Regions from separate parts of the Cohnella herbarum genome, predicted to be linked through region 4. Evidence: riboswitches for the same ligand, from Rfam matches in the RefSeq annotation. Region 4 holds a riboswitch; each other region holds the start of a gene.
The links. A riboswitch is a leader RNA that binds a small molecule or an ion and turns the genes downstream of it on or off. The one in region 4 is predicted to bind cyclic di-GMP.

Region 1: linked by a shared signal. The riboswitch ahead of HH215_RS14910 (PilZ domain-containing protein) and the one ahead of HH215_RS21430 (flagellar assembly protein A) in region 4 are both predicted to bind cyclic di-GMP.
Region 2: linked by a shared signal. The riboswitch ahead of HH215_RS03540 (transglutaminase-like domain-containing protein) and the one ahead of HH215_RS21430 (flagellar assembly protein A) in region 4 are both predicted to bind cyclic di-GMP.
Region 3: linked by a shared signal. The riboswitch ahead of HH215_RS35385 (response regulator transcription factor) and the one ahead of HH215_RS21430 (flagellar assembly protein A) in region 4 are both predicted to bind cyclic di-GMP.

The regions. Positions count from the first base shown of each region.
Region 1 is NZ_CP051680.1:3,333,684-3,341,042, reverse strand. It holds gene HH215_RS14920 (class I SAM-dependent methyltransferase) at 1-744, shown strand, start outside; gene HH215_RS14915 (histidine kinase N-terminal 7TM domain-containing diguanylate cyclase) at 921-2,576, shown strand; cyclic di-GMP riboswitch class I at 2,675-2,762, shown strand; gene HH215_RS14910 (PilZ domain-containing protein) at 2,860-3,567, shown strand; gene HH215_RS14905 (hypothetical protein) at 3,758-4,120, shown strand; gene HH215_RS14900 (dehydrogenase) at 4,196-4,507, opposite strand; gene HH215_RS14895 (cupredoxin domain-containing protein) at 4,568-5,035, opposite strand; gene uptA (undecaprenyl phosphate transporter UptA) at 5,206-5,817, shown strand; gene HH215_RS14885 (thioredoxin family protein) at 5,858-6,424, shown strand; gene HH215_RS14880 (MBL fold metallo-hydrolase) at 6,437-7,063, shown strand; gene HH215_RS14875 (SAF domain-containing protein) at 7,243-7,359, shown strand, end outside.
Region 2 is NZ_CP051680.1:861,367-868,725, reverse strand. It holds gene HH215_RS03550 (polysaccharide deacetylase family protein) at 1-556, opposite strand, end outside; gene HH215_RS03545 (class D sortase) at 1,426-2,082, shown strand; gene HH215_RS03540 (transglutaminase-like domain-containing protein) at 2,153-2,968, opposite strand; cyclic di-GMP riboswitch class I at 2,985-3,070, opposite strand; cyclic di-GMP riboswitch class I at 3,106-3,190, opposite strand; gene HH215_RS03535 (collagen binding domain-containing protein) at 3,306-7,359, opposite strand, start outside.
Region 3 is NZ_CP051681.1:67,295-74,653, forward strand. It holds gene HH215_RS35380 (hypothetical protein) at 954-1,415, opposite strand; gene HH215_RS35385 (response regulator transcription factor) at 1,860-2,564, opposite strand; cyclic di-GMP riboswitch class I at 2,650-2,735, opposite strand; gene ltrA (group II intron reverse transcriptase/maturase) at 2,962-4,353, opposite strand; gene HH215_RS35395 (arsenite methyltransferase) at 4,856-5,656, opposite strand; gene HH215_RS35400 (flavin-containing monooxygenase) at 5,798-6,871, opposite strand; partial or broken gene HH215_RS37145 (hypothetical protein) at 6,877-6,966, opposite strand; gene HH215_RS35405 (MarR family winged helix-turn-helix transcriptional regulator) at 7,009-7,359, opposite strand, start outside.
Region 4 is NZ_CP051680.1:5,000,751-5,008,109, reverse strand. It holds gene HH215_RS21455 (TetR/AcrR family transcriptional regulator) at 1-155, opposite strand, end outside; gene HH215_RS21450 (SDR family NAD(P)-dependent oxidoreductase) at 374-1,126, shown strand; gene HH215_RS21445 (CAP domain-containing protein) at 1,313-2,137, shown strand; gene HH215_RS21440 (LysR family transcriptional regulator) at 2,228-3,121, opposite strand; gene HH215_RS21435 (branched-chain amino acid aminotransferase) at 3,251-4,318, shown strand; cyclic di-GMP riboswitch class I at 4,476-4,562, shown strand; gene HH215_RS21430 (flagellar assembly protein A) at 4,642-6,480, shown strand; gene HH215_RS21425 (HD-GYP domain-containing protein) at 6,533-7,359, shown strand, end outside.

The DNA.
Region 1 (7,359 bases), 1.7 Mb from region 4:
CCGTTCTTGATCTCCCTTGGCGTTATGACGTCGGAAGGGCGGGTCGTGAAGGCGAAGTACGATAAGTTTAGGCAAATCAATCGTTTTCTCGAGATGGTGTCCGACGTCATAGCCGACTTGCCTCGCGGCAAACCGTTGACGATCGTGGACTTCGGGTGCGGCAAATCTTATCTGACCTTCGCGTTATACCATCTGCTGGCGATTAAAGAGGAACTTCCGGTTCGCATTATCGGTTTGGATCTCAAGAAGGATGTCATCGAGACTTGTTCCAAACTGGCGGAAGAGTTGAAATGGGACAACTTGACCTTCATGGTCGGCGATATCTCGGACTATGAAGGGCACTCATCCGTCGATATGGTCGTAACGCTCCATGCTTGCGATACGGCTACGGACGCCGCATTGCTTAAAGCCATTGGATGGGGAGCGAGCGTGATTCTCTCCGTACCTTGCTGTCAGCACGAGTTGTTTCGTCAAATCTCGCAACCCGTCTTGAAGCCGCTGTTAAAGCACGGCCTTCTTAAGGAGCGCTTCTCCGCGCTCGTGACGGATGCCGTTCGGGCCAATTTGCTTGAAATCGCGGGCTACAGGACGCAGTTGCTGGAATTCATCGATTTGGAGCACACGCCGAAAAACATTCTCATCCGTGCGGTAAAAGTCGGAAAAACGGATGTCGCGGAGCTCGAAAGGGAGTATGCACAATTTAGGGATTTTATGGGCATTAAACCTTTTATGGAAAAACAATGAAGTGAATACGTCTAAGGTCACAAAAATAAGGTAAAAAAGTCCCTTAATTATCGTAAATTTTGATTAAAGATGTAAGTTTTCAAGGCCAAGCGGTTGTCGATAAAAGCTGGGATATGGTAAAATCAAACAAGCTTATCCATTTTTAAAATATAGCACTTTCTGAAAAGGTGAATGCCTTGGGCTTACAATGGACTGATTTTATCCTTTTTGTGATGCTATTTATTTTGTTTATCGGCGTAATCGCTTTTAATAGAATTACCCAGACGCACAAAGTATATTTGGCCTTTCACTTTGTTATGATGTTATGGCCTCTAGGCCAATTCGCGGTAAAGCTGACGGATTATCCGGACGTCCAGCTCTTCTTCATTAACATGTCCTTCGTAGCGATGGGAATGCTCGGGCCGGGTTGGCTGCTATTCGTCTTTTTTCTTACCGGACGAGCCGCCCAGTTGAAGGTTAGCAGAATACTCTACTATATATTGCCGGCGGCTATCTGCGTGGTCGGCGCTCTTTGGAATCCCAACTATCAATTCATGTCTCCCGTATCGGGAAGTTATTTGGATCGGATGTACGGGCCGCTGTTCTGGTTGCTCGTGCTGATTCAATTCGCTTACTTCTTCACCGCGTTGATGAGCATGTTCCATACGCTTAAGACGGTTAGTTCCATCAATCAGCGGAGACAGCTTGCAACCGCTTTAATCGGCATGTTCGTCTTAACGGGCTTCGGGCTTCTGGACGTGCTCGTTAACGTGTTATTGGCGCAGTGGATGCCGGTCATTCCGGGATTGCTGGCGTTAGGTATCCTATTGTCCGACTTGTGCTTCGTTATCGCGATCTACCGTTTTGGAATGTTCGACATTCTAAGCATGGCTCAGAGGGATATCTTCGAACATATGACGACGGGTATCATCGTCGTGGACGAGAACGGCAAAGTGCTCGAAGTGAACAAAGGGGCGTCTCCGTTCGTCCAATCGGTCAAAGGCGAAACGTTCGAAATGGAGAAGTTTCTAGCTCCGTTGCAAGCGCAGGGGGAAGCGTACGAGTTCTTATATCGTTACCTTCATCATCCTTACGAGAAAATGCAAATGGAGTTTTCCTTGCAAGAAAGCGCGGGACGGCATGTATCCATTCAGATTTCTCCCGTGTTGGATGATCGAAGAACGTTGCTCGGCCGCATCATTACGTTCCATGACGTCACGGAGCTGCGGAAGCTTGTCGTCGAGATGAATCGGAAGAACGAGGCGCTGCACGAGCGGAATCTGGAACTGATCACGATTCAGGAAGAATTGTTCCGGGTCAACCAGAAGCTCGAACAAATGGCGGTCACGGACGGGTTGACCGGATGCTTTAACCGCAGGTACTTGATGCAGCAGTTGGAGCATGAAGTATTGCTCAATATGAGATACCAGATTCCGTTTGCTATTTTCCTATTCGATATCGATCATTTCAAGCAGATAAACGATAAATACGGACATTTGGTCGGTGACGAAGTCATTCGTAGCACGGCCGATATCGTTCGCACGAAACTGCGCAGAACGGATATTCTGGCTCGGTATGGCGGAGAAGAGTTTACGATTTATTTGCCGCATACGAATCGCGAACAATCGGAGCTGTTGGCGGAGAGAATCATGCTCGCGGTCGGGGACAATTGGGTCGATGCCGGCACGGAGAAGGTACACGTAACGATTAGCATGGGCGTTCTCTCGGAATCGAGCGAGGACCTCCGGTTCGACGATCCGAAGGAATATTTGCGCGAGGTATTTTCCAGCGCGGATTCCGCGTTGTACAAAGCGAAGAACGAAGGAAGAAACCGTGTCGTCATGGCGCGATAACCGCAATATTTTACGCGAATTTTCATAGAAATCTATGTCGCGACTAAAGGTAATATGGTACAATCGTTCCAAGATTAATCATTGGGTCGGATACCGAAAGACGATAAAGGCAAACTTGCTGAAAAGCAAGGACGCAAAGCCACAGGGTCTAATGTTCTCGCGAACGATGACAGCCTGGCTGCCGAAGGGTCCTTAGTGGATGAATAAGGCGAATCAGGCTGCTTCCAATCGGAGGCGGCCTTTTTTTATAAGTTAGTTGTCATAGAAAGGTGGTTTGGCGGGGATGACTCAAACGGGAGACAACAAGTATTCGATGTCCGAGTTAGACAAGGAATTGCTTCCGTTAAACGTGCTGCTGCATTGCCGAACCGTCGTCGAAGGGAAGAACTTTGTTACGACTGGCATTATGACCCATCTTGAGGGAGAACTCTTCGAAGTCGAGCTCCCGGAATACGATCAGTTCGAGCTAGGGGAGAATGTAAAACTAACGGTGTATTCCCCGGCGGGTATCCAATCGATGCCTTCGATCGTATTCGCCAAGTATGAAGGCGCGATTGCTCTGCTTCAGCCGCCGGACGTACAGAAGCGGTTTAAGGAGAGGCGAGAGCATCCAAGGGTAGAGATCAGCGGTAATGCTCAAATCATGCACGTGGTGAGCGATTCGGGAGAAGAAATGCCCTTGAACAACGAAGCCGAACTGACGATACACGACATAAGTATCTCGGGGATCAGCTTTTCCGGATTGGACTCCCCTCATTTTGCCGCGAAATCGCGTTTGAAGGCCAAGATCGAGATCGGCTTCGGATTTAATTGCGAGTTGGAGATCGTTCGTCGGGAACGGCATGATAACCGGATGCACTGCGGGGCTAAGATGCACGTACTCGAGCCGGAGATGCTTCGTCCGCTCAGGGCGTTGATTCTACGGCAACAGGTGCAGAAGAACGCCCAATCGCGTAAAGATCACAGCAGGAAACGTAACTTTAACGGTTGAGATTGGAATAAAACGAAACGATTCAGGCCCATCGAGAGGCCTGTTTTTGTTTTATCCCGTTCGCGTGACGAAGAACGCCGCGAAACTTTCGCGGATTCGTCATAAAATGGACGAAGGGGTAGGAGGGTGTCCGTGATGGCAAGCTCCTCTGTCACATACATTGAATCAAACGTGGCAAAGGAGTGATTTTATGGCTGTCCAACGTCTCAAACCCTTGCGAATTGATTCGAAAAAATCTCGAATCGTGAAACGGGCAAAAGCTCCTTTTCGTGCAAGAAACTTGGGTACTCGACCAACCTTTCATCGTCTGACCGTCGTTTGGGTGCAAAATAACGGAGTACCCTTCGATACGACCGGCTTTTTCGCGCGTCTGTCTCGCGGCAACGTTCTCGTATCCACGGCGCACTTCGATCGGTTCGGCGTCGTTCGCTTCAATAACATCGGTACGCTTACGAACGTAGCGTTCACGCTCAGAGTATTTAACAGAAACGGAGTCTTGTTCCGTACGCGCACGATCCCGGCCGGCGTGCAAACTTTCGCTATTATCGGATAATAATAGAGCGGTTGATTAAACGGAATAAGGGTTGGGCAGAAGGAATACGCTGCCCAACCCTTATTCGCGAGTAGTTTAGCCGCCGAACGCATCGCGGAACGCTTGCATCAGCTTCGCGCGATCGACGTTCCAGAGCTCGGCGATCTCGCCGCTGACTTCTTCGTCCCACCAATCCGCAAGCGCTTTGCGGTTGCTTCGGTTCTCCGTAATCCACATCAAATTCCCAATGACCCGCTTCACGTAAAGCTCTTCTGCCTGCTTAACAAGAAGGGCGGGGACGTGTTGCTTCAAACGTTTCACCGTACGATAGAGCTCTTTTCCGCATGCCCTGCGAATGGTTCGCGGACTTGGAAGAGGCGAGGAATGCTTCTCCTGGAACATCTTCATCCGGCTTCACCCAACCTCTTTTTCCATACCCTATGCATGGAATGAAGGGAAGGTCACTCGTTAGTGCACGACGATGTAACCGACCATGGGGCCGCCCGATTTCGAATCGGCATGGGTTTGACAGACAATCGAGTAAGTACCGGCTTCTTTAGGCGTAAAGCGGACGATCGTCGTTTTGCCTTTGTTGATTTCTCCGGAAACGTTTAAGCCCTCGATGACGAACGGATGGGACTGGCCGTTGATACCGGAAATGCGCAATTCGACGGGCTCGCCTTTCTGGACGACGACGGTACCGGGATAGAACAGATACGTTTCGAGCTTCTTGCCGCTATCCAGCGTAGCCGTAAACTCGCCCGTAACCAGCTGAATGACATTGGCGTTCGCGTTTGCGTTCGCGCTATCTCCCATCGGAGCCAAAGCAGGCTTGGATTGCTGCCAACCGATGTATGCGCCGGCCAAGATGACGACAGCCGCGATCACCGTGTACAACTGAATTTTCTTGCGGTTTAATATAACGATTTTGCTCATTCCGCTCTCTCCTCTTCAACTTTGTCCACCTATCGCAGTCTATGCATGGGCCCGTCCGGTCATGACAAGCCTGCAACGATTTTGTCAGAGGTTCGTATAACTGGAAGGAGACCGTTGCCGTATGCTAGAATAGAGACGGTAATTAAGGGAAAGAAAGCAGGTTTTGTGCCATGATGGATACGTTGCATGATTGGTTGGCCCAGTTATTGATTTGGATCGAGAGTTTAGGTTATTGGGGCATTATTATCGGACTTGCGATTGAAGTCATTCCTAGCGAAATCGTATTAGGCTACGCGGGATATCTTGTGTTTCAAGACGTGATCTCCTTTCCGGTTGCCGTCATTTGCGGAGTTATCGGAGCAATTTTGCAACAATGGCTGCTTTACGCGATCGGCCGTTACGGAGGCAGACCGTTCGTCGACAAGTTCGGCAAATATTTACACCTGAAGTCCAAGCATATCGATATCGCGGAAAAATGGTTTGAGAAGTACGGCCCGATGATCGTATTCACGGGGCGGTTCGTGCCCGTCATGCGTCAAGTAGTGTCCATCCCGGCTGGGATGGCGAGGATGAATCTGTGGCAATTTACTTGGCTTACGACGTTGGCATCCATTCCTTGGTCCATCTTGTTCGTATGGTTAGGCTCGTCTCTGGGCGAGAATTGGGAGAAAATCGACGAAAAAGCGGCTCCTTATGTTCAACCTGTTATTCTGATCGCGCTTGCACTGTTAGTCGTGTTTTTCGTGTATCAATATTTGCGTAGAAGAGGCAAAACGATTTAAAATAAATCATACTTTCAAACCTGAGAGGGGATTATTCCGCATGAGTCAATTGATCGCGAGCAAATTACATAAAGGGCTTACGCCAAGTCAATTCGTAGAAGCGATGAGCAAGAATCAAGACACATTCCAATCCTGGTTTAATCAGTTTCAATGGAACGATGCCGAGTTGGAAGAGTTCTACGAATCCTTGAACAATCGCGACGATCTGCGTTGCCTGATTATTGCCGCCGATTGGTGCGGAGATGTCGTCCGCAACGTGCCCGTCGTGTTCCAAGCGATGGAGAAAGCCGGAATTCCGACGGAAGTATTGATCATGGAAGAGCACCTGGACCTGATGGATCAGCATCTGACAATGGGCGGACGCGCGATACCTGTCGTGCTGTTCACGGATACGGGCGGACATCTTCTAGGGAAGTGGGGCGCTCGTCCGAAATACGTACAGGAAGTCATGAACGAATTCAAAGCGGCTAATCCCGATCGGGAAGCTGCGGACTATCAAGAAAAAATCGCGGTAGCAAGACAGGAAATGGGACGTCGCTACGGAGAGGATACCGGCTATCAGACGATTATTTTGCAGGAAATTCGCGAAATATTGTCCGGGGTTTGAGGTCGATAACCGATGCTGACATTTCAACGTTACTCGTTAGGAGCCTTGCAGACGAATGCTTACGTCGTCGTTAACTCGGAGCGCACGCGTGCCGTGGTCATTGATCCGGGAACGGCGGACGGGGCTTTGATCCGCAAGCTCGACGGATTGAAGGTAGAAGCGATTTTACTGACGCATGCCCATTTCGACCATATCGGCGGCGTGGACGCATTGCGCAAAAGATATAGCTGCCCTGTCTATATTCATTCGGCCGAGAAAGACTGGCTGACCGACGCGGGGAAAAACGGCTCGACGCGTTGGGCGGAAGTTACTCCGCCGATCATGACCGAATTGCCGGAACAACTGCTGACCGACGGACTGAAGCTTGAGTTGATCGGAGAAACCTTTCACGTGAAGCATACGCCTGGGCATTCCCCGGGCAGCGTGAGCTTCCTGGTCGGCGATCTTGTTTTCGCCGGAGACGCGTTATTTCACCGCTCGATCGGACGCACGGATTTGCCGGGAGGCAACCAAGAGCAGTTGTATCGTTCGATACGGGAGAAGCTTTACGTATTGCCCGAGGATACGCTAGTTCTGCCCGGACATGGGCAGGAAACGACCATCGGCGACGAGCGGCGCGAGAATCCTTTCGTTAGATAATAGGCAACAGTTGTCGTTAATTGCAAAAAAAAGGCTTTACAGGTGTTCGGGCTTTTGATATAGTGAGCCTTGTCAAGCCCCTATAGGCTACTTGTTCGCTGCGAAGAACGCAGGCGATGAAGGAAAATTCCTTCTACGCTTGCGTTCTTTTTTTATTTTTCGGAGAAGAGGGTGATCGGATGAACAGGCGTAGACAGCTTGCGATTAGTTTATCGGCGGCGGTCTTGTCGGGACTGCTTGTATATGGCGTGTACCTGGTTCAACTCAAGCAGATTCAATTGGAAGAGACTGCGGAG
Region 2 (7,359 bases), 4.1 Mb from region 4:
CTTCCATCCCGGCATGAGCCGCAGCAAGCCGAATGTCATCCGTATAATCGCCCGATCGCGTTCTGACATATTTAGTCGAAATTCCAGTTTCTTTCTTGATGATTTCGTTGCTTAATTGGATTTCTTTATAGATTTGCTCGTAGCTCAGCTTCGTCATATCCAGGCGGTTAAGTGTATTGTTCTCGATCTCGTGTCCTCTCGACACGATGGACTTCGCGATGTCCGGCTCTTCCGCGACCCGCATTCCCGGAACGAAAAACGTAGCCTTGATACCGTATTTGTCCAGTTCGTCCAGCAAACGTCCCATCGTATCGCTGTCTGCCATTCCGTTAAAGGTGAGGGACAATTTCTTCTTTGCCGTGTAAACGAAAGGATAAACTTTGCTCATCGGTCCGTCATACCGGACGATACGAACTTCCTTCGTCTCCGTTACATTCTTTCCGTCCCCATCGGCGCCACCGAGAAGACCGCAAGCGGTAAACATGGTCATGGCCAGAGAGAGTGCGACAATCTTCATTCCCATTTTTCGAAAAATAGGCTTTTTTGGTTTTTCCATAACTAGGAACTCCTTCTGCTGCTATTATTACAAGTCACTATATTGAATGGTTCCTTAGACCCATTAATGAAAACTTAACATCCAACAAAATAACCATTTTCACATTTTATCAAGGTGATCTGAACATTTTCTAAACATTTTCACCGTAAATCGATATTTTTCGCGAATTCCGCGATCCAGTTGTTAGTTTTCGGCTTGATCTGGACTGGATGAATAACGACAAACATCTCAGCCTTGGGGATATGGTGTGCCGAATTCAACAAAGTACTTCGTGCAAATCATAGTCTATGCGTACCAGTAAGCCATGGAGAAAAAGCCGCTATTCGACACCCTTAAGCATCTAAAGATACCAGCCTAATTCGCTGTTGCCTTATTTCTGCTATAGGATGCTGTCCATGAACTATTGAATTGACTTGTCTTTGGGATAGGCAAATATTGATCTTCGGTTGCTTCTTCACCTTTTCCTGCGGTAGCGACAATCCTTTCCTCGTTTCAGCTTATAACCCAGAAACTCGGATCCCCATTTGATGTGGGTTCTCTTATTTTTATCCGGGTGAAGCGTCAGTCCGAGCGACTCAAGTATCGTTCTTGCATCTCATATCGCCTTTGCAGCTTACGCCTGAGTCTTGCAGAAAACCACTCAATCGTCGGCAAAACGCGTCAGACGATATCCTTTGCCCGTCATCTCATGATCGAACTGATTCAGGTAGGTGTTACTGTCCTTTAGGGATGAATTATATTCCAATCGAAGCGCTCCACGGCGATCTTGTCCAGTTTTTGTTCAGTTGTATATAATAAAATTTTAAGTTGAACGTTTCTCTAATAGAGGTTTATGTGATAATTTGTTATTAACATTCAGGAGGATCGCCGTGAAAATTGTTCCTTATCTATTGATCGCTGCGGGAATAGTCCTGTTCGTATTTCCTGTGGCTCGAGAGTACATAAACGAACGTGAGCAGCAACAACTCGTGCGAGAGTTGGAACGCAGTATCGCGCCTGCCGATTCGAAACCCTCCATCGATTCGGAAAACGCTCGGCTCACTGAATTGCTCCAATCCGGCCTTGAAGGCGCAACGGAGGAAGAAAGTGAACGTCCGACTATCGAGGAACCCTTGCAGACTCTGGACGATAAAACGATCGCCATCATCGAGATCGACAAGATCGATTTGAAATTGCCTGTTCTTGAAGGAGCGACGACGAAAAACATGAAGGTCGGAGCGGCTCATATGACGGAAACGGCGCAGCTCGGCGAAATCGGCAACGCGGCAGTCGCCGCTCATCGCGCCCACACGAAGGGACGCCTCTTCAACCGGCTTGACGAAATAGAGATCGGAGACATGATCGACATACGGATGCGGGATGGCAAAGTCATGTACCGCGTGACTGAGATTAAAATCGTCGAACCGACCGATCTATCCGTACTGAATGGCAACCAGAGCGACGCTATGCTAACGTTGATTACATGCGATCCGCTGGTCAATCCTACTCATCGTCTAATTGTGCACGCGATCAAGTCGGAAGAGTAAACTTGCAATCGCGACAAAAAAACCAGCCAGGATCAAAATCGATCCTGGCTGGTTTTATAAATTCAAGGATTTAATAAAATTTAACGGGCGTATAGTCGTTGGCTTTCTTATCGAACGTAACCTTCTTCGTCCCTTTGCTCAGCCCGGCATCAACGGTCGTATCGACGACGACCCATTTGCCGTTCAGGTATACTTCGTTCCAAGCATGATACTCATCCACCCACTTCGTCGTCCCCATTGCCAGCTTGGCGGGGATGCCCACGCTTCGCAGCATGGAGGCATACAGCGTTGCGTATCCATAGCAGATCGCTTTGCCCGAAGTTAACGTTCCGTCGATATCCGGAACGTAATCCGAAGTGACCGTACGGGCAAGCGCTTTGTCGTAACTCACATTTTTCACTATGTAATCGTAAATCGCTTTGGCCTTTTCCTCGTCCGTTGCCGCGCCCTTAGTTAGCTCCTTCGCTTTATCCGAAGCCTTGTCCGCTGTGAGCCAATCGATGTTTTGAACGGAATTCAGGAAGACGTCCGGGGCATTCGTCACGGCTAGTCGAATTTTTTCCGCAAGATTCACCCGATAGGATTTGCCCGCCACGTTCTCCAGTACGGCAACCTCGTATTCCCCGTCTCCCATTTGAAGCGGAAGCCAAACCGTTTGTCCGTCTTTGGAGGTATTCAACGTATAAATATAATTAGAGCTGCCCTTCGATACTTTCGCTTTCGTCACAACGTTCGTCTTGCTGGCAAGACGAATCCCGACCATCCCTTTGTCCACTTCGGAAGTATCCAATGTGACGGCATTCTCTCCCGAATTCGCGAAAGCAACCGCGGGAATGGTTACGAACAGAACGAGAGCTGCCAATAATAATCTTGTTGTTCTCAACATAGAAGATAGAACTCCTTTCGGTAGCTGGCTGCCATCCTCCAAGAAAGGGAAGGCCCTCTAGCTTTGCGTCCCTGCCTTTCAGCAGGTTTGCCGTTATCGTGAAGATTCTTCTTAATAAAACAAAAAAAGCCGAGTCTTTCGGTAGCTGGCTGCCATCCTCCGAGAAGGGAAGGCCCTCTAGCTTTGCGTCGCTGCCTTTCGACAGGTTTGCCGTTATCGAGCTTGCTTTACTACTAGAATTGTAACAAATAATCGTTGGAAAGACAAGGAAAAACCTGCCGGATTCCGACAGGTTTAGTCTTTTTCTCTCTATTTTCTATTCTCTATTTTCTATTTTCTATTCTCTCTTGATACGGAATATTCTCTTGCGGTTTAATAGGACAACTCCCATTGCGACAAGAGCAAGTCCCGCGAGCTGGAGCGGCAACGAGCTGCTCTCCCCCGTTTTCGGAAGCGTTTTGCCCGGCGCTTTGCCGTCAGGGTCTACGCCGCCTCGAGGCACGTCGTCCACGTCGATGTCGACGAGGATTTCTTCTTCGTTGCCGTCTTTGTCGGTTACGATGATGGTAAAGGAATCTTTGCCTTTATAGTCTTTATCGGGCGTATACTTCCATTTTCCATCCGGCGTAACTTTGACGGTTCCGTGCTTCGGTTTCTCGCCGACTTCGACTTTGCCGCCTTTCGGAACGTCGACATCGCCTTTCACCGGCTTTTCGTTCGTTGTTTTTTCCTCGATCTTAGGAGGATGAACAGGTTTCTCAGGATCTATCGTCGGCACCGGAGTTGGTGTCGGCTCTGGGCTTGTCGTAGGTCCCGAAGTCGGAGTCGGTGTCGGCTCTGGACTTGGCGTTGGTTTCGGAGTTGGCGTCGGTGTCGGTTCAGGTGTCCAAACTCCTCCTGAGCTCTGTCTCTCGTTTGTTTTTTCAACCAATACCGCCGTCGTCTGGGTCTTAGTGATCTCGAAAGCTACCGGCGTTTGATCCAAGCGATAATCGTAAGGAGCTTGAATTTCTACCAGTTGATACTTGTTAGGCGGTAGATCTTTCAAGATCAACTGTCCGTTGACGTCGGTCGTAAGCTTGGCAACGTCAATGCCCGGAACGACCTCGTAAATCGGGTTGCCTTGAAGATCAAGCAACAACGTCTCGGCTCTTAGTTCAAATACGGCTCCGCTAAGCACGAGACTTTTATTTGAATTGAACTTTGTTAACTGGACCGAACGATCGTTTTCTTTGTTTTCAATGATTAACGGCGTCGTCGGCTGATGGATGGAAACTTTGGTTTCTGGTACTTCAATAACAAAACCATCCGCCTTCGTCTCTACTAACGTATATAAGCCGTATGCCAAATTCTCAAACTCCAACGTGCCGTTTACATCGGTCGTGCCCGTGTCGACGACAACGTTCGCGGCATTGCGAAGCTCGAAGTCTATGCCTTTCAACAGATCGGAATGATCTTTGGCGTTAACTTTAGTAATGACAAGCGATGCACCGGAACCCAATGTATTCGGTTGAGTAAGAGCTACAATCTGCGTCTGATTCGCAACTATCGGAACCGAGATCGGCGTTGGATCCAACTTGTAGAACAACGGCGCCGCGATTTCAACCAAAGTATAATTTCCGGCCGCCATATCTCCGTATGCGATTCTTCCGTCGTTGTCCGTTGTAAGCGTAGCGATGAGTGCATTGCCGGAATCGCGTAATTCAAAGACTGCGTCTTTCAACTTTTTCGATGGATCAACCGAATCTACCTTAACGAGCTCGAATCCTTGACGAATGATTTTATTCGTAATGTTGAAAGGTGCACCTTTGAAGTCAATTATTTTTCCTGCGGCATAATCAGGATCAAGGATATACCCGCTCGGAGCCGATATCTCTTTGAGCTTGTAAGGAAAACCATCCGTATCATGAAGTTTGTATTTTCTGGAAGTGGAAGCTTCACCATTCGCATCCGTAATCAGCGTTTCTAAGAGAGTTAAACCCGTAGCATTCCAGAGCTCAAACTTAACTCCCGGAAGCGGTCGGTTAAGATCATCCACTTTGATAATCTTTAACTTATCTCTTCCGTTTGATGCACCTCCGCCGGCTCCAGCCAAGGAAACTAAAATCCCTTGTTGATTTCCTTGTCCGACTACCGAAACCGACTGTCCTTGATATTTAAGGTCGTTGGTAAGCCTTTCCCCGCTGTTGGCGTTAATGTAAGAGTCATACTCGAGAATATAAGCGGTTTTCACGTCGTTCTTAAATGTCAGCGTAAACGTGTTCCCTGTCACTGCTAGCGTATAATCGCTTGCAGCTACCGGATTTCCCTTAGGAATATTGCCGGAATTATCCGCAGGCAAATTCGTTTCGTACAGCTTTAAAGTATCCGTCAGCAGGAATTGATTATCAGTAGTTGCCGATAAGGTATCCGTTAAAACGGAACCAGCGGCAATATAAGACTGACTCGGGTTGATGGTTACTTTCCATTTGGCGATATCGGTATTTCCGACTTGGCTGCCCGACTTTTGAACGTATTGCCCGCCGTGTTTAGGCGTTACTGTTGCCGACATTTTGAATAAAATCGGACCCCCGACTCCGTTTTGCATTTTCGCATCATTGGAATAGTTGCCTGCTATCGGAGAGTTGTCGCCTAAGCTTGTTTTATACTGAATCTGATAAGCCGAGTTAATAGGACCAAGATCCAAAACAAAGCTCTGATTGATAGCGTCCAAAGTAAATTTACCATTAGGAATCGAGACCGAAAGACCCTCTGTTATCGAGTTATTGCCTGGATTTAGCGTTAAGTGCTTAACCTCTAGAGAGCCGTCGACGAATTTCTGATTTCCGGTATACTTGTCGCTAATGATCGCCGGATTAACGGTATGCAAATTGTAGTTCACGTAGATCGTCCAAGTGATCGTTTTATCTTTGGCGCTGTATTCGCCCTTTTTAAACCCGTTCTCAAGCGTAAAGTTTTGCGGCGTTACCGTAGCGGACTTCGTAATCGGAGTTTGCGCTACATTGTTCTCTTTCCAGTTTATCGTCGCCGTATTCTTGTATTTATCTTCAAGCGGCTTACCTGCCTTAGGATCGAACAATGTCGTAAAGGTAATAACCTGTTTCGTGCTTATCGATTTACCGGGTTTCAAACTAATCTTAAAGCCGGTTTTGTAATCCGGATCCGCAGCGAGCAAGAAATCGGTGGACGCGATATCTACTCCGTTAATCTTTACGGTAGCAGGCAGTAATTCCATATGCATATCCAAGTAATTGTCTGCAATGACAATGTCGGTCATCGTCTTCAAGTCTTGGTTGACTGTAATCTCCCATTCGATCGTTTTAGCCTGGAAGTTTTCTTTACTGACTTTTTTATCGAAAATGACTTCTTTGTAGTCGGCATCGTCTTCTTTCGTTATGCCGCCTCCATAAACCGTGTTCGTAACCGTCACATCATCATAAATGCGTTGTTGCGCTTCGGTTTGATAAACGATGTCGTATGCCTTGGTTACCGGATCGTGGAATTTCAAGGAGAACCCTTCGTCGTAATCCGTGCCAATGCTTGTTAAGGTATATTGGCTCGGATCGACGAGAGCCCCTCGCGTGCCTTGGCCGCTACTGTCGATCGCTACTTCGTATACGGCCATCGTAACGCTGACGACTTTTTGGTCGACCGTATTAGTAGTTGCGAATTTATCTAAGATTAACGCATCAGCCGCAGCGATCGCTTGCTGATTATAGTTGTATTGAATCTGCCATGTGATCCTTTGTTTCTCGGAATCGTAAGCGGTGTCCTTCTTGTTCAGCGGTTCGTTAAAGCTGATCGTGGCAGTAGCGTTTTTACTCTGCGACGTCATTCCGGTACCGGTCAGAACCGCATTGTTCGTATATTGGATGCCGGTGAACGGTGCCGTCGTCGGAGCGGGAACGCTCGTCTGGTAAGTCACGCGAAAAGCTTTATCGATGTTGCCTAGGTTTATCGGAAATGAAGGTGCGGTCGTGCACGGTTTTAGCGAATTAAGCTCTACTGTTCCATCCAGTTGAACTTCCAATTCGCAAATATTGATATTGCCTTGCAACGTCAACCCCGTTGGAAGAGTATCGTTAAGTACCGCATTATTAATCGTATTTTCAGCTTGATTAAATTCGACGGTCCAATCAATGACGTCCGAATTAAAGCCACCTTTGCTGGCTTTCCCTGTTTTTTCGAGGCCGTCTTTAGCCTTATTTGCGAATTTTATATCGATATCAGCCTTGTGGACTGAACTAAAATCGATTTTTTGTTCCAGGCCCCCGTCTAGTTTAGATTTGTCGAATTTCAACCAAACGTAGAAATTACCCTCAATTCCTTGTTGTCCGTTAATACTGTCATTGAAAGTAAAAGTGACCGTTCCGGCCGTAGTCACGACGAAT
Region 3 (7,359 bases), on a different replicon from region 4:
ACAGCCAACGCTCCCTTTAAAACGATTGTTGATTGTGTTACATAAATAAAAAAGACCTTGCCGCTCAGCAATCCAATGCTGATTTGCAGCCAAGTCTGATAGTAATATCCATCGTTGAGGCGTTATGAGCCGTACGAATAGTAAAAACACATAAAAGGATCGTGGTTTGACATTGCATGCAACGTGGGGCACATAATATCAATTTCCCTCCTCACATGGCAACACCATTGCGAGAGGAATAACCAGTCTGTTTTATGATGGTGTTGTCCTACGTTTTAGTTCAAACGCTCCTTTTTGATTGTCCCGTATCACATGCCTTCAGCACTCGTCACTGTAATAGCTACCTTCTTTTGGGTTTCAATCAGAAAATAAAAAAGAGCGTTTCGCTTCTTTTTGCTGATCACAGCAAAAAATGAAGCGGCGCTCAATGGCTGGAATGCAAAGTAATGCGCATAGAATGAATACAGATGTATCCAGTTCAGGATGGCATGTCTACCTATTTCTAAATTACAGATTAATAGGAACCGCATCATCGCCCTCCTTTCATCGGTATTATTGTACGAATTAATGGGGAACATGACGAAACCATGCATGGAACAAGTTATGCCCGTTTCGTCAATCCTCGCTTCACAAACATAAAGGACAGCCGATGATCTTGTAGGCTGCCCTTAAGCTTGCTATACTATCATCGTATCAGGAAAATCGTGCATATTGGGTGCATAATTCGTGCAAAATAAGAGCAAATCTAGTGCAGCGTTCGGTGCATGTTCGGTGCAAGAAAGATTCACGGCATCTCTTCTCTTGGTGAGGAGTTAATCGTACTCGGAGAGATTGAACTGACTGCTAAAAATGGGGGTAGACCCTAGAGCCTGTTTGAAAACGGGGATATTCTTCAATTCACGAACCATAAAAATAGAAGATGCGTATGTGCATCTTCTGAAGTAATGATATGATCAGTCTTCTCCAAAGGAATCCAGTTCCAACAGGACCGCCCGATCTTTGATTTTTCGATATACTTTATGCAGAATTCGCTTCCGATGATAAAAGAACGCGCGGCGGGAAAGTGCAATGCGATCTATAATGACCGAAAGCGCCAGTTTATCCAAATATCGTAGACGAACGAACAAAATTTCCTCTGTGGTGAGAGCCGAGAAAGCGTAATCGATCAATCCGATTCTCGATAATAGCAACGGGATTTCATGTTCAGTGATCTCTATCCGATGAATGACCGTACGCAACAATGGTTCTTGTTTTCTTCCATTGCCATGATTCACCCATTCATGCAGAGCCCTCGTTAATCCCGGAATATGCTTAAGCTCTGCCTGCGCATATTCCAACCTTGCTTTCCAATCACTATAGGACATAAGCCATGCTTCCACTTTTTCATAGGGGATGGACTGTTGAGTAAGATTCATCAGACACCCTCCCCAATTCCAAGAAATACTACAACTCTCCTTCCGCAAAACTGCTGAATGAAGTGCAAATCAATCCATGTTAATAAACATAATTCACGCTCCGTTTCTAATTGATACATGACGATCATCCCTTCATTGTTATATTGGGGACAGCCGCATAATTACGTAAGTTAAAGGCACCATCCTCTTCATTTTACGAGAGCCTGTCCCATTTTGATTTACTTCAGACTCCGATTCACGACAACAATCTCCAGCATTCATCTTTTTTCTCTCCACCTCCTTTGGTAAGGGATAATATTCCTATTTTTCCTTAGATCACCCCTTCATTTTACCTATTATTAGTTCGAATGGGGAGGGTGATCTTTTTGTCACCCTCTGCCATGATGATTTTGTCGAAAATCCCCGAATTTTCCCAAAGCTTGTTTCAATTTCAGTCCCATTAAATCACGTAGCATAGTGCTGATCATACAGACCTCTTCGTTTCGCCTTCTCAGCAGCTTCTCGAATGGATCGGGTGTCGAATTTACGAGTGATATGACGAACGTGCGATTTTAGGGTGTTCGAAGTAATGCCAAGTAATTCTCTGATAATTGTCTGTCGATAGCCCAAGCCTATGAGCTGCAAAATTTCTTTTTCCGTAGGTGTGAGCATGCAATGCAATTCTTTTCGCTTTATAAGCTCGATCTCATTACGGATTATCGTCGCGACATCCGCATGGAGAGAGGACTGACGTCGGTGAGCTTCTCTGATCGCAACCGGTATGTCCATATAGTTGGACTTTGTAATATAATTGACCGCTCCGGCAACAACCGCATCGACCATGACTTCCGGATCATGTATCGAAGAAAGGACAATAATCGGTAACTCTTTATTTCTGAGAATCTCGGCTGCGGCGTCCAGCCCGTCTCGTTTGGGCGAATTCAAAATCATTTCCAAGATCATTACGTCTACGTCTAATTGTACACTCGCTCGAATCGCTTCCTCTTTTGTCGAAACGATGTTAGATAAATAAATATCTGGCTCGGATTCAAGCAACATAGCGAGTCGCTGTTGCCAAGCTAGGTCACCATCCGCCAGTAATACTTTGATACTCCTGTTCCTACGGATCATATCTTTTATCTCTACAGAAAAGCTTGTTTGTTTGTTCATAATCGATCACCTCTTTTTATTTTCAAATGACAAAAAGACACGCCCTCTCACTGGCGTGCCTACTTGTCATCTTGGTGTGGTTTGAGAGGGTAACCCGGCGATCATTGCACTAGTGCAGAAGACCCGTGGCTTTGCGTCCCTGTCTTTCGATCAGGTTTGCCTTTTTTCCTAGTCTATTCGACATATTTGTATTGATTTATTTTACCATATTTCAATAGATGCCAAAAAGTTTGCTTGGTGTCACACCTTAGTAACGTATGTTCGAACATAGCGCAACCCTCTTCTTGCCAACATTTTAACGAAAATATACGCTAAGCAATCGAGTAGATAGGGGCGGCAAGCCCCTGACCTCTCACACCACCGTACATGCGGGTCCGCATACGGCGGTTCCTAAAGGTTAACGAATTTCAAGATATCGAGAAGTTAGACTTAACAGCCCTTGGTCGTTCCAATAGTAACGGTTAAGGGCGTTATTTATATTTCGGGACATCTCCCAGCATCCTCGCCGGGAGTTTGCCATCATCCTTGCCGCCCATTCAGGCACACCTAAGGCGCGTAAATTTCGAAGTCGGGTTTTGGGTAGCTTCCATTGTTTCCATAGACACATCCGCAACCTACGCCGAATCCATTCGTCTAGGCGTTCGCAGTGCATCTTCGCGGATGCCAAGCGGAAGTAGCCAATCCATCCCATCAGATAGCGGTTTAGTTCTTTCAACCGGCTTTCCATTGAGATACCCCGCGTTCGCGAGGTTATCCCTCTTACGCGCTCTTTCAGTTGTTCCACTTTCTTCGGTGCGATTCGAATTGTCGCGCTTTTGTTGGTCAGAAAACTGAATCCAAGGAATTTGCGCTTCCAAGGGCGGTCTACTGCGCTTTTGTCCCGATTCACTTTTAGTCTAAGCTTCCCCTCCACAAAACGGACAACCGATTCCATCACGCGCTCGCCTGCGCGTTTGCTTCCGACGAAGATGTTGCAATCGTCCGCATAGCGCACAAACTTCAGTCCTCTTCCCGTCAGTTCTTTGTCCAAATCGTCTAACAGAATGTTTGCTAAGAGCGGGCTGAGCGGTCCGCCTTGCGGCGTTCCTTCCAGCGTCTCTTGCCTCATCCCGTCGACCATGACTCCCGCGTTTAGATAAGCTCGAATAAGCTTCAGGACTCGCTTGTCCGAAACTTTCCTAGCTACTCTTGCCATGAGGATGTCGTGATTTACGCGGTCAAAGAACTTCTCCAAGTCCATGTCCACGACCCAGCGACATCCTTCTTGGATGTAGGTCCGCGCCTGTTTCACTGCGTCATGTGCTCGTTTCCTTGGACGGAATCCGAAACTGTTCGGCGAGAATTGCAGATCGAAGATCGGCGTCATCACTTGCATGAGGGCTTGCTGAATAAAGCGATCCATCACGGTTGGGATACCTAACAGCCGCACCCCGCCTCCGGGTTTGGGGATTTCCACCCGTTTGACTGGCATCGGTCTATACGTACCCGCTTGGAGTTCCCACTTTACGGTTTCCCAGCGTTCCCACAAGTGCGCTTGTAGCTCTGCTACCGTCACTTGGTCTATGCCAGGCGCTCCTCCGTTTTGTTTCACACGCTTATAGGCGTCTCGAAGATTGCTCTCTTCGAGCATCCGCTCCAGCAAGTCGTATTGTCCTTCGCGAGAAGTATGGTCGATTTGTGCCGACGAAGAACTCGGCGCTCCGGCATACCCTGGCGGTTTCACCGTTTCTCTTTGCCGCGAGCTCCCTTGCGGGATATTCTGCTGTCGTTGCTCTTCGCGCGAACGCATCGGTTTCTTCTCTCCTTTAAGTTCAGCCCTTCCGTGTGTTGTTGCAACAACACGCGTACTATGGCTTCTGCTGACTCCTGCGGGTTCAGCGCGGCTTTTCAGCCGCGGTTACGAAGTTACTTCGCGTATCCCGCAGGCCTCCCCAGATAAGAACGCCATCTTTCCGCCCGTACTCGCCCAAGTTTACGGCTACAGCCTTTGGCAGCTTAGGATTTCGTCATGGTATGGTGACTCATCCGGCTGCAACCGCCTCAAATTGGATTCGTGTACCTCGAGCCGTGCTTTTGCCTCCGGCTTCCTTCAGATTCCGCCTCGCGGCGGACACCCTTGCCCTTGGCTAATGGTAGGCGCTTGCCAGCCCCCATTCGGGACTTTCACCCTAGAGATGACGCCCATGCTGGGCGTACAAGGCGAAGGCGCTGCCAGTTTACCGGCAGCGCCTTATTATTATGCCGAACATGTTCAACTCAACTCGAGCTGCAACAGTTCGGCCCGTCATGGCTCAAGGCTTGACGGCACGTATCGCGGCGGACACCAGGTATTGTTCGACATTTGCGCCAGGAATCCAATCCTTGATGAACGTCCGGGATTCGTCGTTAGGCTCGATCTCAATTTGGGTAAAACCGCTTTGCGCAAGCATGGCCTCCAGTTCACCGATGGAGGAAGCTCCTGAAATGCACCCTGAATAGATACGGTCGATATCCTGCTTGATTTCATCCGGAAAATCGGCTGTTGCCACGACATCCGATATGGCCAGTCTGCCGCCGTTACGCAGCACACGGAACGCCTCGTCAAAAACCTGCTGCTTCGATGGGGACAGATTAATGACACAGTTTGAAATAATTACGTCAACCGAATGGTCCTGAACCGGCAGATGCTCGATCTCGCCCAGCCGAAATTCCGTATTGGTAAATCCGCTTTTACTGGCATTTTCGCGGGCGCGGCTGACCATTTCCGGTGTCATATCTACACCAATGACGCGGCCGGAAGCACCAACCTGACGGGAGGCAAGAAAGCAATCAAACCCGCCGCCGCTGCCCAGGTCCAGCACGACTTCTCCCGGTTGCAAAGCGGCAATGGCTTGCGGATTGCCACAGCCGAGGCCCAGGTTCGCCCCATCCGGAACGGCTGTCAGTTCTTCTGACGAGTAGCCCATTTTAGCGGAAACATCCGCGGCCGAACTACAGCAATCATTGGCTGGCGCTGGCGTACAACAGGACCCTGCCCCTACGTCCTGTAAGGCGATTTCTTTATACCGATTCCGAACGTTTTGACGAATTTGATCATTACTCACTTGATTCATGAAAGATCACTCCTAGTTTTTTTATACAATCAACAGCAGCTCGCAGCGCAGCAGGCCGTTGGTGTTGCACGAATGATTGGCCGTCGGTTAAAGAATCGGGCCGATTGCTTTGGCATAGCGTCTGACCATTTCCACGCTTCTCTAGCAGATCGTTCGATTTCCCCTTGGCGTTGTTTCATAAGTATTTCCGCAGCAAACCAATTGAGGTTCAAGTCGGTCCCATCCTTTTATCAAAAAATGTAAGTATTCAGTGTTTAAGATGATGCAAAAGCTTTTTAACAACAAACTGCGCGTCCGGCCCCCCCCCCTTAAGGTAGCAGAACCAAAGGAACGCTGCCCTTCCAGCCCCACATAATAAAGCCCCGGAACGTCGCTTATGCCTGCTTGATGTAACGGCCTCCCTTCCGCATCCAGCGCGCCAATCGCTTGAAGGTAGGGAAGATGCGGCCGGTAGCCTGTCGCAAAGATCACCGTATCCACCGGTTCTTTTGTCCCGTTCGGCCAAATGACGCCCTCCTCATAAAAGGACGTAAACATCGGTTGTTGATCCGGTTTTCCTGCCGCTACTTTTTCTTTGTACCCGCCCGAATCGTTCACCGCACTTGAACTCGGCGCAGTTTTCCCGAACCGCCAAAATGGAAAGGTGTCAAATCCAATCAGTTTGATCCAAAAATGCACATCCTGACCCAACAGCCTCGATTTCATGAATTGGACCGGCCGGAGTACCGCTAAAGACGTCTTGCTCACCTCGGCCAGCTCAACACCGATCTGTACGGCAGAATTGCCACGCCCGACCACCACTACGCGTTGATTGCGAAATGGCTCCGGATTCCGGTATTCGGAGGAATGAAGTGTGCGGCCTTGAAACGCCTCCTGCCCCGGCAAAACTGGCGTATAGGGATTGTGAAATGAGCCGGCCGCATTAATGATGGTGCGCGCCCGAAACGTATCCCCTGCTATCGTACGGACCCTAAACCCTTCTCCATCCCTTTCGACCGATGCTACGCGCTGATTGGTCCGAACCGGCAATTGAAATTTTGCCCGATAATCCTGTAAATAACGAATGACTTCATCACGCTTGGGATAGCCATTCGGATCGCCGGGGAACTTCATGCCTGGCATCGACGAGAAACGTGCTGGAGAGAACAGTTTGAGACTATCGTAATAACGCGGCCACGAGCCCCCGCCTCGTCGCCCGCGTCCAAAATCAGAAATCGAAGTCCTTTCTTCTGAAGATGATAGCCGGAAGCCAGACCCGCCTGCCCCCCTCCAATGACAATCGTATCCAATACCTCATTCATACCCAACATCCTCCGATTTATTTGCAATTTGCAAGTATTAGAGAAAAGAAATCACCCGATGGGGGTGGAACAGCAAAGGCTGGATTTTGACATCGCTTCATTCAAAAGCTTAATGGAGCGAATGACCGTTTCTTTTTCAAAATCGTTCATGTGAGAGAAAACTTCAGCTAAATAAGCGTTCATTTGCTGGTCAATCGTCGTGGCCACGTACTTCCCTTCTGTCGTGAGCGAAAGCACATACACCCTGCGGTCGTCCGGATCGGGCGATTTTTTGACCAAATTCATTTTAATTAACGATTGGACTTGTCGGCTAAAGGTCGTAATATCGGTCCCTAACGCCTCGGCTACCTGCTGAATGGACGGTTGATGCTGACGATCGATCTCGTAAAGAATATGGCTTTG
Region 4 (7,359 bases):
GCGATGCCGACGTTCGCTTCCTTGGCGACGTCTAGCATCGTTGTTTTTTCAATACCTTTGAGGATGAACACGGTTTCGGCCGCGGTAAGAATATGTAATAAACGCTGTTGCTTGCTCTCGTTTCGTTCTTGTTGATACCTTGTTTTCGGATCCATAAGCGTTCGGACCTTTCCTGCGTTCCATTGGTTACGAGTATTATAGCCTTCGCGATCTCCCGTCCACAAGATGGGTTTGAAATCGGTAGTTAAGATGATATAATGGTTATCATAGTGATAGTAATACTATCATTATGGCAACATCGCGTAGGTCGGGTCCATTTGTCTATTCTAGTGAACTGTACGGATTTGGATATCATTCCAAGGAGGCAAAAAATATGGGGCTGTTAAATAATAAAGTTGCGATCGTTACGGGTGCCGGAAGCGGTATGGGACGCGAGGAAGCGTTACTGTTCGCTAAGGAAGGCGCAAAGGTTATCGCTACGGATATCAACGAAGCTGCCGTTCAAGCGGTCGTGAAAGAAATAGAAGCAAACGGCGGAGAAGCGATCTCGTACCTGCATAACGTAGCTGTCGAAGAAGAGTGGATCAAGGTTGTCGAAGGCACGATCCAGAAGTATGGCAAAGTGGACGTACTGGTCAACAATGCGGGTATTTCCCACGCGGCCGGTTTGCTGGAAACGACCGTGGAGCAATGGAACAGAGTGCTTAACATCAACCTGACTAGCGTGTTCTTAGGGATGAAATACGTTATTCCGCATATGCGCGATAACAAAGGCGGTTCGATCGTGAACATTTCGTCGATCGCCGGCTTAACCGGAGGCAGCGGCGCAGGTGCGTATACCGCGTCCAAAGGCGCCGTCCGCATGTTGACCAAGGCGGCCGCGGTCGATTTCGGCAAAGACAATATCCGCGTCAACTCGGTTCATCCGGGATTCATTGAAACGCCGATGAGCGCGGAATTCGTCAATAACGACCAGATGCTGCAATGGTTCCTCTCCCAGACCGCATTGCCAAGAGTCGGGCGGGCATCCGAAGTGGCGCAAGCGGTGTTGTTCTTGGCTTCCGATTCCGCATCCTACTTGACGGGGATTGAACTGCCTATCGATGGCGGAGTTACCGCAAAATAATTCGGTACCTCGTACGGGAACTTCAGAGCTTAAACGCAATCGAACAATCCTCATCCGCTCATGACCGAGCCGGTGGGGATTGTTCTTTTTCATAAGTTGCAAAGTCGGGATTGTTAGTTGTGTTTTTTTCGAGGAAAAGGGGGAAATTAAGAAAAATCAAGATGAATCAAGTTAGGGGGGCATTTAATGAAACGAATAATCATGGTACTTAGCGTAATCTTACTGTTGGCGGGATGCGGGTCTTACAATCGGCAAGCCACTCCGATAAAAATGCACTCCCAGCAATCCCAATCGTTGCCGCAAATGAACATCAGCTCGGTGGATACGAACCTTCCGGTCAACAAGCATAACGTTCAGGGCAACGAGTCCATCACGGATATCGCCAATCGGTACCATGTAGATCTTGACGAGTTGTTGCGTCTCAATCCGGGCTTGCGGGATCAACTCGGCGGCAATCCGAACTCGGACGTTAGCCAGAATCCGAACGGAAGCGCGAATCCTAACGGAAGCGCAAGTCCGGTTGCAAGCGCGAATCCAAACGGCAATCAAACTCAGGTGCCAAAAGATAACCTGGATAAGCCGCTGCCTAAGGATGAAACGGTAACGCTTCCCGCCAATGAGAGCATGGACGGTTATGAGAAACAAGTGTTGGCGCTGACCAATCAGGAAAGACAGAAGGCAGGGCTATCGGCTTGCGCGGGGGACGATTCTAATCTTAATCGTTCGGCGAGAGCCAAATCCCAGGACATGGCCGCTAATAACTATTTTTCGCATGAATCTCCAACGTATGGCGACCCTTTCGCGATGATGAGAAATTTCGGCGTGCAGTACCAATCGGCAGGGGAGAATATCGCCATGGGCCAGCCGACTCCGGAAGAGGTCGTGAAAGCGTGGATGAATTCGGAGGGACACCGGAAGAACATTCTGAACGGTTCCTTCACTCACTTGGGAGTCGGATACATCGTTCAGAACGGCAAAGCTTACTGGACCCAACAGTTTATTGGCAAATAACAAACACGAAGAAGGGTTGTCCGCCGGGCAGCCCTTTCTCTTGAACATTCGGAATGTACATAAATTTGTTATTCAAGCCGCGTTAACTTGCTAAGGATGGACGAACATGTCCATAAAATGCCGGGCGGTCTTCGAGAGATGACGATCCCGTAGCCAGACGATCCCGACTTCGCTATGGAATTCCGCGTTCGCGATGGCGACTTGCTTAATATGGGGGGACGCGAAGGAATTCATGACGGACTTAGGCAATATGGCGACACCGATGCCCGAGGCGACAAGAGAGACGGTGATCGCCGCGCTTGAGCATTCGCTGATGATACGGGGCTCCAAGCCATGCTGCTTGAATTCATGGAATACGCGGTTGTGCATCCCCGTCGTTCGTTCGGTCTTAAGCGTCAGGAAAGGAAAAACGGCCAACTGTTGCAGGGTCATCGTGTGCTGATCGTCGCTATCGCACCATTCGCTCGGGAGCAAAGCAACGAAAGGATCCGAAGGGAGAGGCAAGATGGAGTAATGCTGCGATTGGAAATCCGATTGGAAAGGCAGGCGGGTGACGATGAGCTCAAGATCGCGATTTTCCAGCAACTCGCCTAACAGGAAGTGATCTCCCTCTTGGATCTTGAAAGTGACTTGAGGATACAACTCCGTGAATTGCCGTATGACCGGGGGCAATAAGGAGACGCAAGAGACGACGGCGCCGATCGAGAGGACGCCTTGCACGCCTTCTCCAAGCTCTTGAACGTAAGTGATCGTCTCGTCGAATTGGCTCAGCAACGCGATAGCCCTCTGGCGTAGAAGCTCTCCCGCCTGAGTTAGCTGCAATTGCTTGCCGTTGCGATCGAATAACACGACGCCTAGCTCTTGCTCCATCTGCTTAAGCTGCCGGCTTAACGGGGGTTGCTCCATGTTCAGCAGCTTCGCCGCGCGCGTAATTTGTCCTTCGTTCGCGATGGCCAGGAAGTAACGCAACTGCCTCATATCCATCGTTTCGTCACTCCTTTTCGATGCATACCCTAAAGGTATGGATAACCGACAAAACAGATATTATCAATATACTTAATGCTCTGCTATCATTCAACTATAAGCTAAAATAGGTAAGGAGAAGATGTACTAATGGGCCTCAAGATCTCGGTGGAGCGCACGACAGCTCCCAAGCAAAAACCGGAAATATCGCAACTCGGATTCGGAAAGCATTTCACGGATCATATGTTTATTATGGAATACGATGCGGGTAAGGGGTGGCACGATCCTCGAATCGTTCCGTATCAGCCGATCTCGTTAGATCCGGCGGCCAAGGTGTTCCATTATGGACAAACCGTATTCGAAGGAATGAAAGCGTATAAAACGCCGGAAGGACCGGTTCTGATGTTCCGTCCCTTCAAGAACCTGCAACGGCTTAATCGCTCCAATGCCCGTCTGAGCATGCCTTCTCTCGACGAAGATTTGGTGATGGAGGCGTTGAAGCAACTGATCAAAGCGGACGAGGATTGGATTCCTTCCGAGCAAGGAACATCGCTGTATATTCGTCCTTTCGTCATCTCGACGCAAGCGACCCTGGGCGTAGCGCCGTCCGAGAAATATTATTTTATGATCATTTTGTCGCCGGTCGGTTCTTATTACGAAGAAGGAATCAATCCGGTCAGCATATACGTGGAGTCGGAATACGTCCGCGCCGTTACCGGCGGCGTTGGCAATGCCAAGACCGGCGGGAATTACGCGGCAGGGCTTAAGGCGCAGCAAGAGGCTACCGAGAAAGGGTATTCGCAAGTGCTGTGGCTGGACGGCGTTCATCGGAAATACATCGAGGAAGTCGGCAGTATGAACGTATTCTTTAAAGTCGGGGGCAAGGTGATTACGCCGGCTCTCAACGGGAGTATATTGGATGGCGTAACCCGGGATTCGGTCATTCAAGTACTCAAGCACTGGAACATTGAAGTCGAGGAGAAAACGATCTCCATTGACGAGTTGGTCGAAGCTTATCGGAACGGCACGTTGGAGGAAGCTTTCGGAACCGGCACGGCTGCCGTCATTTCGCCGATCGGAGAGCTGAATTGGCAGGGCGATAAGCTGACGTTAAACGGAGGTCGAACCGGGCCCCTCTCTTCGAGAGTGTACGACTTTATGACCGGCATGCAGAGGGGAACGATCGAAGATCCGTTCGGCTGGATCGTGAAGCTGTAGTCCCGTTTATTCGCGGGTAATGGCGGTAAAATGACATTTATCGATAAACTTCTTGATATCGGTGAGTCTATAGTCTTATAATTAAGTCGGAGCGACTACGTATAAAGCCACGGTTCTCACATAAATAATCGATTTTGTTAGACATCAAAGAGACGCATACACGAAAAGGCAAACCTTTTGAAAGAAAGGGACGCAAAGCTATGGGCCTAAGGAACCGAAGTTCTAGGGTCGCCAAGCTACCGAATGGGGCGTTAGGCATCTTCCATTCGGAGGGTGTCTTTTTTTATGGGTCCCAGAAGCTTGCACTTCGAGAGGTGTAGATTTTGAAGAAGCAAATTACTGAATCAGAATTGCGCACACTGATTCATCAACTGAACATCGATCGCGACGAAGATTTGCCGGAGGGGGAACCCGCCGACCCGCCTCATAAGCAGGACGGTTCGATTCGAATTCGCAATCAGCAGATTTCGGTTCAGAACCCGACGGGGGGCGGCGAATACGCCGTCATCTATCCGATGAGTCCGGTCAAGCTCTACGTCAACGAGGAGGAAGTGCACGGGGAATCTCCGGTGAAGGCCACCGATCGGATTACCTGGAAGGTCGAGGAACGATCTTTGTTTGAGATTACGATAAGCGAAGATAAGTTATTTGCTTATTTGCAAGTGCATGCAAGAGAGCGGTATGCGACCACGCTCGTGGACGAGGCTCCCGCTCGGCGGGTTATCGTGCGGGCGCAGGATGACAACAATCTCGTCCTGAAAACGCTACAACTGGCGGACGTCGTGTCCAAGCTCGAAGCGATGTCGGTTAAAGCCAGAATCGAATTCGCCGCTATTCAGCAGGAGTTGCTGGAACCGACGTATCAACCGATCGTCGTAGCCGCCGGCAAGAAGCCGGTGGAGGGCCAGGATGCGAAACTCGAAATCTACTTCCCCCAACAGGTGACGAGCGAGTTCTTCGAAGTCGAGGGCTCGATCGATTATCGCAATCATCTGCGGATTCCGACCGTTCAGAACGGCGAAGTCATGGCGCGGAAAATTCCGATGAAGGAAGGTTCGGCCGGTTACGACGTGCTTGGTAATCTGACGCTGCCTACTCCGCCGAAGGACATCTTTATTATGGGGAAGGCGAACGTAGAAGTATCGCCCGACGGAGTCGTCATCGCCCAAGCTCAAGGAAGGCCGAGAGTTACCGGAGGCAAAATCAAAACCTTCGACGTATCGACCGCCTACGTCATTTCCGGCAACGTAGACATCGCGACCGGGAATATCGTTTTCTCCGGCGACGTTGTCGTCTCCGGCGACGTGACGGACAATATGATTATCGAATCGCTCGGCAATGTTTATGTGTACGGCAACGTTTATAATTCAACGATTACCGCTACCGGGAGCATCAACGTCAGGGGTAACGTCATTGCCAGCAAGCTTTACTCGGGTTATTTCGGAGTGCTGTTCAACCGTCTCTATCAAACGTCGAAGCTGCTATGCGACTATATCGAGAAGCTGCTGACTGCTTCCAAGATGCTAGAGCAAGCGTTGGAAGCCAAGAGGGAGAGCGTGCGTTACGGCCAGATCGTTCAACTTCTCCTGGAAACGAAAATGAAAGAGGTCGTTCCGTTAATTAGAGAACTCAACGTGGTTATCTCCAACATTCAGCACATCAAGCAGGCGGAGTACGGGAAGTTAAAGGAATTGTCGGCTATTTTCTCGGAACCTATCAAGCTGATCGAATCGGCCACTTACGAATACGTGCAAAGCTTTCTCGCCTTGCTGCAGGATACTCATAACGAAGTGGCGAGAATGCAGGAAGAGAACGTGGAAATCAGCATTAGCCAAAGCCAGAACAGCGAGTTGAAGTCGAACGGGGATATCGTGATTCATCGAGACGGCGTGTTACTGTGCGAGTTGTTCTCCGCCAGGAACATCGTGTTCCATTCGAATCACTCCATCTGCCGAGGCTCTCGGCTCGAAGCCGGAGACAGCATTCTGGCGAAGATCATCGGCGGTCAGACCGGGGCGATCTCTATCCTGAAGGCCAAGCGTAAAGTTCAGGTTCAGAAAATGTACTCGGGCAGAGTGTGTATCGGAAAGTACTGCAAGGATATTTTCGAGCCCATCGATCAGGTTACTTTCGATATTCAAACGCTGAAGAAGGATGGATAGCGGACTTAGAAAACAAAATCTCGTATAACGAAAAGCGTTTGGTGGGGTGAACATGCCGCTTGAGGAACAGAGAGTGTACGTAGGAATGCGAGTTAACAAAAACATTTATAACAACCAGGGCACTCTGATCGTCCCGATCATGCGGGTTTTGACGGATAAGGAGATTGAATTGCTGATTCGGCAAGGGGTTACGTTGTCCGAACAGGATGTCGAGCCTGCACCGCTTGTTCATCTCATTGAATCCACGATTCGGGAAGTGCGGGAACTGTTTGCTTTCGCCAATCGGGCGGACCGGATTCCCTACGAGGATATACAGGACAAGATCATTCCCATCATCCTGTTCATGAGCAATCATCCGAATCTGAATCAGATTCTATTCTATCTGGAGGTTCACGACGAGTATGTATACCGCCATAGCATCGCGGTGGCCTTGCTGTCTAAGCTGATCGGCAAGGCACGAGGCTTTAACGACGAACAAGCGCTGGAGCTGATGACGGCGGGTTTCCTCCACGACATCGGAAAATCCCGAATTCCCGGGGCGATTCTGAACAAGCCGGGGAGACTGACGGAGGAAGAGTTCGCTATCGTGAAGGAGCATACGCTGCACGGGTTCGAGATTTTGAAAAATTCGACGGGGTTGCCCGAGCGCCACGCTTACGTGGCGCTTCAGCATCATGAGCGCGAAGACGGGAGCGGTTATCCGTTCGGTCTCAAGGCGGATCAGATTGACCCGTACAGCAAGATCGTCGCCGTAGCCGACGTGTTCCATGCCATGGTGTCGAAGCGGGTATACAAAGATCCGTTGCCGCTCTATCGGGTGTTGATGGAATTGTCGGACAACGTTTACGGGACGCTTGAGCCGGCCAGCACCTTAAGCTT